DNA from 2 places in the Exiguobacterium sp. s11 genome. Region 2 is predicted to be linked to the other one. Evidence: predicted binding sites of a transcription regulator. Region 2 holds the regulator's gene; the other holds the start of a gene.
The links. The regulator LexA, encoded in region 2, represses DNA repair genes until DNA is damaged. The targets are predictions, from matches to a motif close to CGAACATATGTTCG.

Region 1 (8,214 bases), on a different contig from region 2:
GTATTGACCAGTCAACGAGTTCGCATCCTGCATCAACTCTTCCGGTTTCCCGGCTGCCGTGACGAATCCACCGTGATCGCCAGCTCCAGGTCCGATATCGATCAAGTAGTCGGCTGCCATCATCGTGTCTTCATCGTGTTCGACGACGATCAACGTGTTGCCGAGATCACGCATCGCCTTCAGCGTATTGATCAGACGATCATTATCGCGTTGGTGTAAGCCAATCGATGGTTCATCGAGAACATAGAGGACGCCCGTCAGACGCGAACCAATTTGTGTCGCAAGACGAATCCGTTGCGCTTCTCCACCGGATAACGTCCCCGCTGCGCGTGAGATCGTCAGGTAATCGAGACCGACGTTCTCAAGGAACGACGCCCGTTCGTGAATCTCACGGACGATCATCCGCGAAATCGTCTGATCCTTCTCACTTAATTTCTCCGGCAGTTCGTCGAAGAACATGACCGCTTGTTTGACAGACATCTTCGTCACTTCACCAATATGGTGGTCAGATACTTTGACGGCGAGCGATTCCCGTTTCAAGCGATGTCCTTTACACGTCGGACATGCTTTCTTCGCCATGTAGCCTTCCATCTGTTCCCGGATATAATCAGACGATGTCTCCTTGAAGCGACGCTGTAAGTTATTGAGGACCCCTTCGAAGTAGAGATTCGTATTTCGGACCATCCCGAAGTCGTTCTCATACCGGAAGTGGATCTCTTCCTTCGTGTTTCCGTTCAAGATCGTTTCACGGTGTTCTTCTGACAACTGTTCGAATGGTGTATCCATATCGATCTTAAAGTGGTCACAGACCGCTTTGAGCAATTGTGGATAATACTGCGAGCTTGTCGGTTCCCACGCTACGATTGCCCCTTCGTTCAATGACTTATCAGGATGCGGCACGACGAGATCAACATCGACCTCAAGCTTCGTTCCGAGACCGTCACATGACGTACAAGCACCAAACGGTGAGTTGAACGAGAACATCCGTGGTTCGAGTTCGCCGATCGAAAAGCCACAGATCGGACAAGCATGATGTTCACTGAACAACAATTCGTTGCCATCCATCGTATCGACGATGACCCGACCGTCCGCGAGGCGAAGTGCAGTCTCCAGTGAATCCGCAAGACGGGCTTCGACATCTGGTCGCACGACGACACGGTCGACGACGACTTCGATCGAGTGTTTCTTGTTTTTCTCAAGCGTGATCTCTTCGGCGAGATCCATCGTCTCTCCGTTGACACGGACGCGGACGAAGCCTTCCTTCTTCAAATCGTCAAGCACCTTGACGTGCGTTCCTTTACGTCCGGAAACGATTGGCGCGAGAATTTGCAGGCGCGTCCGCTCCGGTAACTCCATCACTTGGTCGACCATCTGACTGATCGTCTGACTCGAAATCTCGATTCCGTGATTCGGACAAATCGGTTTACCGATCCGTGCGTACAAGAGACGCAAATAGTCATAAATCTCTGTGACCGTTCCGACCGTCGAACGTGGGTTTTTACTCGTCGTCTTCTGGTCGATTGAAATTGCCGGACTCAGTCCTTCGATCGTGTCGACATCCGGTTTATCCATCTGTCCGAGGAACTGACGAGCATAGGCTGATAAACTTTCGACATAACGTCGTTGTCCTTCCGCGTAAATCGTGTCGAAGGCAAGCGACGATTTCCCTGACCCGGACAAGCCCGTCAAGACGACGAGCTGATCGCGGGGGATTTCGACATCGATGTTTTGTAGATTATTGACGCGAGCGCCTTTGATGATAATCTGATTCTTCTTTTCTCCCAACTTAGGCACCTGCTTTCAATTCTAATATGAGGTCGCGGAGCTCAGCAGCTCGTTCGAACTGCATGTCTTTCGCCGCTTGACGCATCTCTTGGTCGAGCTGTTCAAGCAACGTTTCGCGCTCCGGTTTTTTGAGTTTGTTGAACTTCTCGAGTTTTTCGACGGTGTCGTCGCTCTCGATCGTCGTACTGATGACACCACGGACGTCCTTTTTGATCGTCTGCGGCGTGATGCCATGTTCTTCGTTGAACGCCATCTGGATTGCGCGACGGCGTTCCGTCTCATCGATTGCGCGTTGCATCGAATCGGTGACTTTATCAGCAAACAAGATGACGTGTCCTTCCGAGTTCCGCGCCGCCCGACCAATCGTTTGAATCAGCGAACGGTCCGAACGGAGGAAACCTTCCTTATCGGCATCAAGAATCGTCACGAGTGAGACTTCCGGAATATCGAGTCCTTCTCGTAATAAGTTGATCCCGACGAGGACATCGTATTTCCCCAGCCGCAAGTCACGGATGATTTCAATCCGTTCCAGCGTCTTGATCTCCGAGTGCATGTAGTTGACCTTGACGCCATTCTCTTTCAAGTAATCGGTCAAATCTTCTGCCATCTTCTTCGTCAGTGTCGTCACGAGAACACGTTCGTTCTTCGCGACCCGGTCACGGATGTTATCCATCAAGTAATCGATTTGTCCTGTGATCGGATGAATCTCGATCGTTGGATCAACGAGACCGGTCGGACGGATGATTTGCTCGACCATCTCTTTCGAATGTTCGAGTTCATACGGTCCTGGTGTCGCCGAGATATAGATCGCCTGACTGACTTTTTCCTCGAACTCCTCGAATCGTAACGGACGGTTGTCTTTTGCCGACGGAAGACGGAAGCCGTGATCGACGAGGACTTGTTTCCGCGCCTGGTCCCCGTTATACATCCCGCGAATTTGCGGCAATGTGACGTGTGACTCATCGGCAACGAGTAAGAAGTCTTTCGGGAAGTAATCGAGCAACGTATACGGTGTTGCCCCTTCCGGCATCAAGTTCAAGTGACGCGAGTAGTTCTCGATTCCGGAGCAATAGCCCATCTCACGCATCATCTCAAGGTCGTAGTTCGTCCGTTGTTCGAGCCGTTGCGCTTCGAGCAACTGATTGTCTTCACGCAACTTCGCAAGCTGGACCTCTAGTTCCTTCTCGATGTTCGCGATCGCCTTCTGCAGACGAGTATCCCCCGTCACGAAGTGGGACGCCGGGAAGATCGAGATGTGCTCGCGATCCGCGACGATCTCACCTGTCAGCGGATCCATGTCACGAATCCGTTCGATCTCGTCACCGAAGAACTCGACCCGGACACACTGTTCGTCGCGTGACGCCGGGAAGATTTCGACGACGTCTCCGCGGACGCGGAACCGTCCGCGCTGGAAGTCGATGTCGTTACGCTCATACTGGATGTCAATCAGACGACGGAGCATCTCGTTTCGCCCCATCTCATTGCCGACACGCAAGGATAAGACGTGGTTGTTATACTCTTCCGGGTTACCGAGACCATAGATACACGAAACAGAAGCAACGATCAAGACGTCCTCCCGTTCGAACAGGGCGGACGTCGCCGAGTGACGTAGTTTATCAATCTCATCGTTGATCGAAGAGTCCTTCTCAATGAACGTATCCGTCGACGGCACATACGCTTCCGGTTGATAATAATCATAAAAACTAACGAAGTATTCGACCGCATTGTTCGGGAAGAATTCCTTGAACTCCGAGTAGAGTTGCCCCGCTAGTGTTTTGTTGTGGGCAAGGACGAGCGTTGGTTTCTTGATTTCCTTGATGACGTTCGAGACCGTGAACGTCTTCCCGGTACCGGTCGCCCCAAGCAACGTCTGATGTCGTTCGCCTTGTTTTAGCCCAGTCACCAATTTTTCGATTGCCGTCGGCTGATCACCGCCTGGCTCAAATGGTGAAACGAGTTCAAAATCCATCGTTTGCTTCCCCCTCATCAAGTAAAAAATCTATTTTTATTGTACCACTTTACGAACAAACATTCGATTATGAAGTGCTCCTTTTAGGAAGTTACCCTTTTTTTCGAAAATGCAAAAGTTTCTTTTTGCTTCGAGTGTTGACCCTCGATTTTTCTGCCGACAAAAAAATCCCTGTCACGGCTGTTCCGTGACAGGGATTTACTCGTTAATGCAAGGACCGCACTTTAGTGCGACCATGGACCGGCTCGTTGACGAACAGGATACCAAGTTCATGATGATCTTGTTCATAGAAGGCACGTTGCGCAAACCGGATGTCGCCGTTATGGTTCATGACTTCAAGACGCAGATACGGTTTGTGTTTTTGGATCGCTTCGTAGAACGATGCTTCCGAATCGACTTTTTCGCCGTTGACCTTGTAGATGGCTTCACCCGGAATCAAGCCCATCTCAGCAGCCGGTTTATCAGGTAGCGTTCCGAGAATGACGGCACCACGCGTTCCATTGAGGAACAATGGTGTTTGCGCCCGGTTCAAGCGTTTGACCCGCTGATGCAATAAGATATGCAGGACGAGCAACAAGACGATTCCGTACAGCCATTCAGCTTGTCCGGTGACGTATGCAAGAACCGTCAATAGAATCGCGACGAGACTCGTGATCAAACGTCCTTGAACGAGCGGACGCATCAATTCTTTCGGCAACTTACCCGTAAAGAGGAAGCTGAAGCCGATCGGTAACCAAAGCACGATCGGAACGAGCTCTGGGAAGCTGTAACGTGGCCACCAAGCTTCAAGCACGTCGCCCGGAACAAAGACGAGCAAGGGCAATAGCCAAAGTTTATTCGCTGACAGCCCACCGATGAAGCGACCACGCTTCGAGACGACCAGTGACGGTGACAGGCGTCGTTGCCCGCGCCACCAGACGAGGAGACATTCCGCGACGAGCGTTAACGTCGCAAGCAATAAAATCATTTGCGGATCAACCGCTCGAACCGGATCAAGACGTGCATCCATTAGAAACCAGCCGGCAAGTCCAAGCAAGACGATCGGCCAAAGCGGTACGTTCAAGCGGACGATCCCGACCAACAGCAGGACGCTCGAGAGTCCGAGTAACAACAGAGCGTATTGCGGCGTCAGCGTCAATCCGAGCCAGCCGCTGACGACGGATAAGACGAGACCAATTAGTAACCCGGGTAAAAGTGTTTCGAGGACATCGCTTCGTTTACCGTGTGTCCGGGAGCGAAATAGTCCACGTTCCCGTTTGACACGCCGGATGCCGATGACCCAACTGACAAGGAGTGCTAACCACAAGGTCGGACTGGCGATGAGACTAATCGCGGTCCAACCAATTTCATCGAGTAATTCCACGCGCATTCAGACCTCTTTCCATTCCTTATTATTGAGCAGCGACCTCGAGTGCTTTTTTCCGCTGGACGTCATTCTTATCGTCCTCGAGTTTCTTCAGGAGACGCGTCTCCATCTCACCCGCTGTCTGCTGATCGATTTTTCCAGTGACATCAAGCTTCGCATCCTTTTGCAAGGCTTCGACGGCTTGCTTCATCGTGTCACCGAAATACCCATTTTGTCCTTTTGGCTCGTAACCGATTGCTTCGAGGACGAGGTGAGCATTTTCGACTGATTTTCCATAATCGCCGACTGTGAGTGACTTTTGATCAGTCAGGATCTTCGTGACGTTGAAGTACGCCGGTTGCTTGACTTCAATCGTCGGCTTAACGCCTTTTTTATGAATCCAGTTGCCGTCCGGTGTCAGCCATTTGTTCGTCGTTAACTTCAAATCGCTACCGTCCTTCAAGTCATAGGCACTTTGGACGATACCTTTACCGAACGATTTCGTACCGACGACCTCAGCCCCGGCACCTTCCTTCAGACCGGCTGCCAAAATCTCGGACGCGGACGCTGATCCGCCGTCTTCGAGCACGACGATGTTATACGGTTTCTTCTCGTCTGCCTTCCCGAATTCCTGCTGACGCTCTCCCTTATTGTTCTCGACTTGATAAATCGGAACGTCCTTCGGAATGAACGGTGCAATCATGCTTGAGACAGCCGTCAAAAGACCGCCCGGATTTCCGCGAACGTCGATGACGAGTCCATCGATATTCTGACTCTCGAGTTTCGCGAGCCCCTTCTCGAACTCTTTAGCCGTCGGTTCTGAGAACTGCGTCACTTGCAAGACACCAATCTTCTTCCCGTTGACGTCTTCGGTCGACGTATAGACCGTCTCGATCGGAATCGTATCCCGTTTGATCGTGATGTCCATCGCGTCTTGACCACTGCGTTGAATCGTCAGGACGACGTTCGTTCCTTTTTCACCACGGATTTTCTTGACCGCCTGATCCGTCTTTTGCCCTTTCGTCGACTTGCTGTCGATTTCTAAGATGACGTCACCCGGTTTGATCCCGGCTTTTTCAGCGGGTGATCCTTTGATTGGTGAGACGATGACGATCGACTCGCCTTTTTGTTCCAGTGTCGCACCGATCCCTTCAAATGAAGACGATAGATTCGTATTGAACGATGCTGTCTCCGACTCATCCATATAGACGGAATACGGATCGTCAAGCACTTCCGCCATACCGGATAATGCACCGTCCAGCAGTTCTTTATCCGTTACGTCCTCTAGATAGTTCTGTTCGATCATTTGACGGACCTGATCAACTTTTTTCCAATCACCCGTCGCATTCGCAGACGACGATGACGTCGAGACAGAATCCGTTCCGCCCGCCGCTAACATCCCGACGGCGCCTGCCCCTAAACCAAGCCCGAAGGTACTGACCGCGATGACTGCTGTTGTAGATTTTTTCACGCTTGATTCCCCACTTCCGTTAAAAAACGCCTTATTTTTTTCAGTATAGCAAAAAAAGATAGGTTACCCTATCTTTTCAGTATTCTATGGGATGTCAAAAGATGTACGGTGCCGGATCGACTGCATTGGGTTGACCGGCAGCCCACTCTCCCTTATGCAATTCGAAATGCAGATGCGGTCCTGTCGACCAGCCGGTTGATCCAAGTGTGCCGACGGTTTGACCTGGCATGACCGTTTGACCGGCTTTGACATCGGTTGACTCCAAGTGGGCATAAACGGTCGTATAGACCTGATCATCAATTAAGTGAGTCACCATGACGACATTGCCATACCCCGTCGCACTGCCTGCACGTAAAACAATTCCTCCGGCTGCCGCATGAATCGGCGTCCCTTTCGCATTGACGAGATCGATCCCCTTATGGATCTCCGGCTTTCCAGTCAACGGATTGTTTCGTGGACCGAACGGTGATGAGACATATCCTTGCACCGGTAAATGAAATGGGCGATTCGAATCGACGTCTGCTGGTGTATCAGGTGTTTCAGAAGGTACTTCGACTTCAGGGACGGGTGGCTTCGTTTTCTCAGCATCCGCTTTCTCAGCATCCGCTTCCTGTTGTTTCGCTGCAGCAGCACGCGCAGCTTCTGCTTGCCGTTTGGCTTCTGCTACTCGCTTCGCTTCGGCTTGACGTGCTACCTCGATTGCCCGTCGCTTTGCTTCTTCTTTTGCTTTTCGTTCTGCTTCTTTCAGTGCAGCCAGTTCATTTTGAATCAACTGTCGCTGATCAGCGAGAATTTCTGCTTCTTCAGCTTTTGAGAACTGCTCTTGTTGCAACGCTTTTACCTTCGTGTTCAACCGGACGACCAGCTTTCGCTTCAACTCCGATTCCGCGATGATTTGCGTCTGAAGGACAAGTAATTTCCGTTGCTCCCGCTTCAGACTCTCGAGCAACAACGCTTGCTCGGATCGCTGTTCGTTCAACTGGCTGACGTTCGTCTTATATGTTTGCAGGACATCATCATCTTGCTTCATGATCTCACTGACTGTGCTGAAGCGCGAAATCAAATCACCGAAGTCTTTCGCGTCAAGCAAGACCTCGATGTAGGTAACGTCTCCTTTTTGCTGGACGGCACGTAAGCGACTGCCTAGTAAATCTTCTTGTTGATGTAATTCCTTCAACGTTTCGGAAATGGCTTCTTCCGTCAGACGTAATCGTTCCTTAGATGCAACAACAGCCGCTTGTTGATCGGCTATCTTACGCGCTAAATCATCCAAACGGCTGTTGACTTCATCCAGTTGCGCACGGGCTTCCTTGCGCTGCTGTTTCGTCAAGATCAACTTCTCTGATGTCTGATTCTGTGATCGTTCCGTCTCTTTTAGACGGCTTTCGACCTCCTGTTGTTCCTTCAACAAATCTTCTTTCGACGTGGCATGAACGGACACGCTAGTTCCAATCAAAGCTAAGCTCAGGACGACAGAATAGAATCGGACTTTCATGAGAAGCATCTCTCCTCTATTTTATTTTTAAATGAATCGATTAAATCTTCAAGAAACGACCGAGTGACGTTGTCGATCCCCAGACACCGATAAATGCACCGAGACCGAGTAAGATTAAGACGACCTCTAGTGATAATTGTCCTGGCGGA
Region 2 (8,214 bases):
GCGCTTCTGGACGTTTTCAGAGAATGATTTATCGAGATCGCCATCAAGTGAGATATCGTTTGAATCATACAATACGACCAATTTACCAAGACCAAGGTGACCTGCGAGTGAAGCCGCTTCAGCTGAGACACCTTCCATTAAGTCTCCATCTCCACAAATTCCGTATGTGAAGTGATCGACGACGTTGAGATCGTCACGGTTGTATTTTGCTTCAAGATGACGTTCTGCCATCGCCATACCAACTGCCATTGCAATCCCTTGACCAAGTGGACCTGTCGTCGCATCTACACCAGCCGTGTGACGGTATTCCGGGTGACCTGGTGTTTTTGATCCCCATTGACGGAATGATTTAAGATCATCCATTGATAGATCATATCCCGATAGGTGGAGGAGTGAGTAGAGAAGCATCGAACCGTGTCCGGCTGAAAGTACAAAACGGTCGCGGTTGAACCATTCTGGATTTTTAGGGTTGTGGTTCATATGATCCGCCCAAAGCGAGAATGCCATCGGCGCTGCTCCCATTGGCATACCTGGGTGACCCGAGTTCGCCTTTTGTACGGCATCAATCGATAAGGTACGAATCGTATTAATTGCTAATTGTTCTACTGTCGTCATGTTCGTCAAAACAATCATCCTCTCTCTTTTTCACAAATTCCTACTCATTTTAGCACACTCTTAAATGTGATACAACTTTTCTAAATAGTATGTCACATTAAAATGAATGCGCTATCTATAGCCGTTCTATCGACTCATACAGGATGCATGAATTGATGAAAGATCGTTATTAAGATGTATTGCTATCGTGCAATGTTTCCTCATCTAACAGCGCTAAACAAAAAAGAGGTCCGCTTAACGCGAACCTCTTTCTTCTATAGAAGAAACAAACGATTATTGTTTATTCCGTTCTTCTTCTTGTGCTTGTTTTAATTTCTCTGGTGTTACGTCCGTACCTTCTTCATCAACAATCTTCATGCCCATGAGTTGGTTTTTAAACGATCCACGGAATGCTGCGAGATACGCTGCACGTAACTCTTTTTGCTCTGCCGCTTCTGCTTCTGATAACGGCTCGACTTTTGATTTATTCGCTAATGCGTTGATTCGATCTAATTGTTCTTGTGATAACATGGAATCCCTCTTTCTGTACGACTCAAACTTGAGTAGTTCAATTGTATTCTTACTGTAAAAGAGCTTACTAAAAAAAGCAAGTTAACCGCGTCAGTCGACGGGTTACTTGCTTCTCATTCCGGGCTAGGCGTCAATTCGCGGTATTCAAGGTATCGACGATTGACCGTTGCCTTTGAAATATCATGTCCCATCCCGCGAAGCGTAATGGCGATATCTGAAAACGTCAGTCCGAGTTCACGGAGACGTACGATTTCTTCGATCGGTACGTCCTTTCGGCTACGCCCGGCGTTCTCTCCTTGGCGATTCAGATTTCGTTCCGGGCGAAAGCCTTGTTCGACCGCTCGCCGCATGCCGCGCGCGATTTTTGCATTATGCAGTTTACGTTGATATTCTTCCACGAGTGAGACGATCTCAAGGACCATCGCTTCTGCATCAGCAAGTTGGTATTCTCCATCGGAATCAAGTGTCATCAACCAAACACCGTGCTTCTTAAACGTGTGCAAAATAGCGATTTTCGCATTCCCTCGACCAATCCGTGTGTCATCCGTTACGAGGACCGCATCTACCGCATCACGTGTCACATGATCAAGAACCGTCAGCATCCCTTCCCGATCGACGTCATATCCACTCTCTTTTTCAGAGACGACATCCACGACATCAAAACCCTTTTGAGACGCGACCTTCGAAAGTTCCATCCGTTGGCGTTCAATCGAACTATCTTGTGCTTCTTTTTCGGTCGACACCCGACAATAAATCACGACCTTCATCGTACCTCACATCCCTGTTCGTTCTTTCACAACTTTTCCATTTTGTCATTGTTGTGCGATTGGTACAACGATTTTGCTTTTTGAGATGACGTGTTTTGTCTCGACATCATTATTTTTAATCAACCAGTTGACGTATTCTTCATCTGACATCGAACCGTCATTGTAGACTTCAGCGATTTGTTCAACTGTAGCGTTCTCATCGACCGTAACGGAAGCAGTCATTAGTTGCGCCACTTTTTCATCCGGGCGCGGTGTGAGTAAAAAGATCACGAAGGCAATACTTAATGCATAGAAGAGAATTGAAAAAGCATGAGTACGAATCGTATGAATCATCATGAATCCCTCCAAATATGAAATGAATGAGTTAGAATAAATGTTCGCGGAACAATTGTTCGCATAACTCATAATAAACACAGAACCCGTGTTCGGTCAACACAAAATGTCGAACAATTGTTTGTACGCTCATTTGTTCTATGTTATAGTGAATCTAGAAACATATATTCTTACATTTCAAACTTCAATCCAGAAAGAGGTGGCAATTCGTATGCGGAAAATGTCTAAGCGCCAACAAGAGATTCTCGACTACATCGTCTCTGAAGTGAAACTGAAGGGGTATCCACCATCAGTTCGTGAAATCGGAGAAGCAGTCGGACTCGCGTCTAGCTCGACGGTACACGGTCATTTGGATCGACTCGAGAAACGGGGAATGATTCGCCGTGACCCGACGAAACCACGTGCGATTGAGATATTGCTTGATAAGCCTGAAGAAATCACGGAAGCCATCGTCCATGTTCCCGTCATCGGGAAAGTCACAGCAGGTCTTCCGATTACAGCGATTGAAAACATCGAAGAACAGTTCCCACTCCCTGCACATTATGTAGGGAACGAGACGGTCTTCATGTTGACGATCGATGGTGAATCGATGATTAACGCAGGTATTCTTGACGGCGATCGTGTCATCGTGCGCCAACAAAACACAGCAGAAAACGGAGAAATCGTCGTAGCTATGACCGAAGATAGCGAAGCGACGGTGAAACGGTTCTTCTTAGAAGATCAACAGGTACGTCTACAACCAGAAAATGACTCGATGGATCCGATGTATTTCGATAATGTCTCCATTCTTGGTAAGGTAATCGGCGTGTATCGGACGATTCATTGACGGAGGGACCAGTTACGACTGGTCTTTTTTCATGCCATCAGGAAATGTACATGATACCGTCAATACCGTCGCACTGACGGGTTACGTTGCGTATTCGGTCGCAACGCAACAAACCGATTGGTTACCGACTGCCATCGGTATCGCTGTCGGTACCCTTTGGTTGTCACCCGACCTCGATTTAAAGTCAGAACCGTATTATCGCTTTGGACCATTTCGAGTTCTTTGGATGCCGTATGTCAAGATCATGCCTCACCGATCGATCTGGTCGCATGGACTGATCATCGGAGACATCATTCGGCTTCTTTATAGTGCTGCGATTCTGATTCCCCTACTATTTATAAGTCTATATTTTCAGGTTCTTGATTCTGCTACGATTGATTCGTGGTTTGCTTCCTTGCCTGCATTCATCGTTGGCATCATGGTGGCGAGTACGATTCATATCCTACTAGATTATTCCAGCAGTTGGTTTCGACCTAAAAAAAGAAAAAAACGTCGTCGGTAACACCTCTTTTGCTTGCTTGCAGGCAGGAAGAGGTGTTTTCTTATCCACTTTTTCGTATCTTTAAACATCAAAATAAAAAATTTCCATTCCTATATTTCAATTATATGTATTGAAAACGTTCTCAAATCGGAGTAATTTAAAGTAGAAAGGCCATTATCTGCTTTAATCCAAAGGGAGGGTTTTTGCATGAATAACTTTGTACTAGAAATGATCGGTACGATGATCCTCATCCTGCTCGGGGATGGAGTCGTCGCCGGTGTCGTCTTGAAAAAGACGAAATCGGAAAACAGCGGATGGATCGTCATCACGTTCGCTTGGGGTCTTGCTGTCATGACAGCAGCATTCGTCGCTGCTGAAAGCGGAGCACACTTGAACCCCGCATTGACGATTGCACTTGCTTTGAACTCTGACCTACCGTGGGCAGACGTTCCGATCTACATTGCCGGACAACTTGTCGGAGCTTTCATCGGCGCCATTCTCGTTTGGCTTCATTACATGAAACATTTTGAAGCGACTGATGATCAAGCCGCAAAACTCGGTGTGTTCGCAACAGGTCCAGCGATTCGTCATACGCCGTCGAACTTGATTTCTGAGATCATCGGGACATTCGTTCTCGTCTTCGGTATCTTGGCACTTGGTTTAACGACGTTCGGAGACGGCTTAAAACCATTCATCGTCGGTTTACTCGTCGTCGTCATCGGTCTATCGCTCGGTGGTACAACAGGGTATGCCATCAACCCGGCTCGTGACCTTGGACCGCGTATCGCGCACGCTATCCTACCGATTCCGAATAAAGGTTCATCTGACTGGGGCTATTCATGGATTCCTGTCGTTGGTCCAATCATCGGTGGAGCGATTGCCGTGTTCATCTATCAATTGATCTACTAAGATCACGTCTCACTAACACATACCGCTCAAGGGGGATTTCGAAATGGAAAACAAGTATATCCTAGCACTCGACCAAGGTACGACAAGCTCACGTGCAATTATCTTTGATCACGATGGGAAAATCGTCAACTCGGCACAACGGGAATTCAAGCAATACTTCCCACAACCAGGCTGGGTCGAGCATGATGCAAACGAAATCTGGGGTTCGATTCTTGCCGTCATGGCCGAAGCACTCGGAACAGCAGATATCAAACCTGAGCAAATCGCCGGAATCGGCATTACGAACCAACGCGAAACGACGGTCGTCTGGAACAAAGAAACAGGTAAACCGGTCTATCACGCACTCGTTTGGCAATCGCGTCAAACGTCTGGTATCTGTGACGATTTAAAAGAACAAGGTTTGAACCAGAAGTTCCGCGATAAAACAGGACTTCTGATTGATGCCTACTTCTCTGGAACGAAAGTCAAATGGATCCTCGATAATGTCGAAGGTGCGCGTGAGCAAGCAGAGAACGGTGAATTGCTCTTCGGTACGATCGATACGTGGCTCGTTTGGAAACTGTCTGGGGGAAAAACGCACATCACGGACTACACGAACGCTTCACGAACATTGATGTATAACATCTACGAACAAAAATGGGATGAAGAGTTACTCGATATCCTCGGTGTTCCTGCTTCGATGTTGCCAGAGGTTCGTCAGTCGAGTGAAGTCTACGACAAAACGGTACCGTATCACTTCTTCGGTTACGAAGTGCCAATCGCTGGTATTGCGGGTGACCAACAAGCAGCACTCTTCGGTCAAACGTGCTTCGAAGCAGGTGAAGGGAAAAACACATACGGAACAGGTTGCTTCATGCTCATGAACACAGGTGAGAAAGCTGTTTCTTCTGATCATGGACTCTTGACGACGATCGCTTGGGGCGTCGATGGAAAAGTGGAATATGCGCTGGAAGGTTCGATTTTCGTCGCCGGTTCTGCGATCCAGTGGCTCCGTGATGGACTCCGGATGCTGAAAAATGCGAAAGATTCAGAAGGTTACGCAACGAAAGTTGACTCAACAGACGGTGTTTATGTCGTTCCTGCCTTCGTTGGTCTCGGTGCGCCGTACTGGGATTCAGATGTTCGTGGCGCAATCTTCGGGTTAACACGCGGAACAGATAAAGAGCATTTCGTTCGGGCAACGCTTGAATCACTCGCTTACCAAACACGCGACGTGTTAACAGCGATGGAACAAGATTCTGGGATCGAACTGAAGACACTCCGTGTCGACGGTGGTGCTGTAGCCAACAACTTCTTGATGCAGTTCCAATCGGACATTCTCGGCGTTCCTGTCGATCGTCCGCAAATTAACGAAACGACAGCACTCGGTGCAGCTTACCTTGCTGGATTAGCTGTTGGTTACTGGAAAGATAAAGCGGAAATCAAACAACAATGGAAGCTGGATCACCAGTTCAAACCAGAGATGAAAGAAGACGATCGTGAGCAACGCTATGCTGGATGGCAAAAAGCGGTGGAAGCGACAATGGTCTTCAAACCATCAAAATAAAACAATTGACCCGGTCCCTTTTGCAGAGGGACCGGGTTTTCACTGTCTTATAGAAACTACAATATAATCATTCTTCTAACACCAGACTCAGACTAGAATGTACCACCGCAGCACATACATCATAATTCTTTGTGCTACTCATTCGCATAGAAGAGGTCCCACGTATTCCCCTCAACATATAATGTGGATCACTCATTTTTCTCTAGCATGATCATGTCGATTGCCTGTATTCCGTTCTCCCAGATTTCCTCTGGATACGACCGAAAAAAATCTTTTTTTATGTCGTATAGCCGGAAACCAAGCTTTTGGTAGAAAGCTAAATTATCAATACTCGAATTAGCCGTTCCTACGATGAAATGATGATACTCTTGTTCCTTATATTGTTCGAGCGTTAATGAGATGATCCTCTTTCCTAACCCTTGACCCTGGTGTTCTTTTTTGATGGCAACGTTTTTTATCTCCATTGTATCTTGATTAATTTTGGTCATAACAATAACACCTACTACATGCCCAGATGAATCTTCGAGATAATACAGGTCACCGTTAGGTAAGTATTCATAAATCTTATCGATAGATTCATCAGCCAGTAATAATAAGTGGATGAATGTCTGCTTTTTGATTTCAGTGTCTGCTTTCCTTAACGTATAACTCAAGAACTCACCTCATGGTTTACATTCTTTTACTGTCCTATTTATGTACATGCATTATGATTACAATTTTCATACCACCATTTCATTCAGATATGAAAGAATCCCCATTGCATTGAAGCAAGGGGGATTTGATCCTTATTTGCTAAACTCTTTTTTCAATCCGTCTTCAATCTCATCAACGGATTTCGACTGACCACTTAAGACTGCCGCTAAAAACGCACCTTCGACGAGTGGTGCGTCGATAAACCGAACCGTCCGTTCGCCACTATATAGTTCAAGGGCCAGTTCCGTGTTCATCGTCGCAGAACCGATATCCGTTAAAACGACTCCATCATCGTCCAGTGTATTTAGTGTTTCTTCGATTCGCGTCGCGTCCGTTCCAATGCTACCGTCCTCAAGACCTGCTGCTATTAAGACTGGCGTATCCGGTGCCATCTCTGCCAACAGTTCCTTTAGTCCAGTCGCAAGCTTTTCACTATGGGAAACGAGTACAAGATTAACCATGAAGCACCTCCGCGATTTCGCCAAGTAACAACGCACTTGATAGACTACCTGGGTCCTGGACGCCTTCCGTCGCTTCACCGAAATAAGACGCACGCCCTTTCGTTGCGATACGCGCTTTCGTATCAGCAAGCGCTTGATCGATTGCCGCTTTCAAATCCCCGTCTTGCGAGAGCGCCTCTTGGAACGGTGTCCAAATATCGACCATCGTCTTTTGACCGAATTCCGATTTTCCACGCGATTTGATGCCTTCCGTCGCTTCATGGAAAGCATCCGCGAGTTCTGCACCTTCGACTTCTGTTTTTCCTTTGAACGCACCAGCGAACTTAACGAATGCCGTGCCGTACAAAGGACCGGATGCCCCACCGACCGTCTTGATCAGCGTCATCCCGACCTCTTTCGATAAAGCTCCTAAGTCCTCATACTCGCCGTGTTCTTCTAACGTCTTTTGGACTGCTTGGAAGCCACGTGACATATTGATCCCGTGGTCCCCGTCACCGATTTCCCGGTCAAGGTCCGTCAATTCATCCTTGTGCTGGTCAATCTGTTCCGCTGCTTTGATGAGCGCGCTTCGTAACTGTTCCGTCGTCAACTTCATCTTTGTACACCCCGTTTATCTGAATTAGAATCCAATCGCTTTCGTTTCTGCATCGAGATACCCAAGCAGTTCATCATCTACTGGTAAGAGCGTGATTGAGAATCCGTGCATCTCGAGCGACGTCATATAGTTTCCGACGAACGAACGGGCAATCTCGTAACCGTGTGCCTGAAGTTCTTCCGCGACATATTTATATGTGATATACAGTTCGGATTCTGGTGTTCCACCCATCCCATTCACCATGACGGCGACTTTTTTGTCTGGTACTTCTTTTGTCAGACGATCGAGCAACTCTTTAACGATCGCATCCACGGAAGCGACCGCTTTTCGCTCGAGTCCTTTTTCACCGTGGATCCCGATTCCGATCTCCATCTCGTCATCATGCAACTCAAAGCCTGACTTGCCACTCTCCGGCATGTAACATGGCGAGAGTGCCATTCCGATCGAACGAACGCCCTGAATGACTTTTTCCGCGACT

Region 1: uvrB (excinuclease ABC subunit UvrB) is a predicted target of LexA. The motif match lies at 3,807-3,820, and genes of this name have one in related genera.

Annotation. Positions count from the first base shown of each region.
Region 1 covers NZ_JACSNF010000001.1:1,063,366-1,071,579, forward strand. Annotated here, with positions in the region: gene uvrA (excinuclease ABC subunit UvrA) at 1-1,785, opposite strand, end outside; gene uvrB (excinuclease ABC subunit UvrB) at 1,787-3,754, opposite strand; gene KNQ12_RS05790 (PDZ domain-containing protein) at 3,960-5,123, opposite strand; gene KNQ12_RS05795 (S41 family peptidase) at 5,146-6,570, opposite strand; gene KNQ12_RS05800 (M23 family metallopeptidase) at 6,665-8,065, opposite strand; gene ftsX (permease-like cell division protein FtsX) at 8,106-8,214, opposite strand, start outside.
Region 2 covers NZ_JACSNF010000002.1:432,390-440,603, reverse strand. Annotated here, with positions in the region: gene tkt (transketolase) at 1-615, opposite strand, end outside; gene KNQ12_RS09885 (DUF896 domain-containing protein) at 889-1,125, opposite strand; gene KNQ12_RS09880 (YneB family resolvase-like protein) at 1,239-1,892, opposite strand; gene yneA (cell division suppressor protein YneA) at 1,938-2,225, opposite strand; gene lexA (transcriptional repressor LexA) at 2,437-3,051, shown strand; gene KNQ12_RS09865 (metal-binding protein) at 3,083-3,553, shown strand; gene KNQ12_RS09860 (MIP/aquaporin family protein) at 3,740-4,441, shown strand; gene glpK (glycerol kinase GlpK) at 4,485-5,987, shown strand; gene KNQ12_RS09850 (GNAT family N-acetyltransferase) at 6,176-6,640, opposite strand; gene dhaM (dihydroxyacetone kinase phosphoryl donor subunit DhaM) at 6,773-7,141, opposite strand; gene dhaL (dihydroxyacetone kinase subunit DhaL) at 7,134-7,736, opposite strand; gene dhaK (dihydroxyacetone kinase subunit DhaK) at 7,761-8,214, opposite strand, start outside.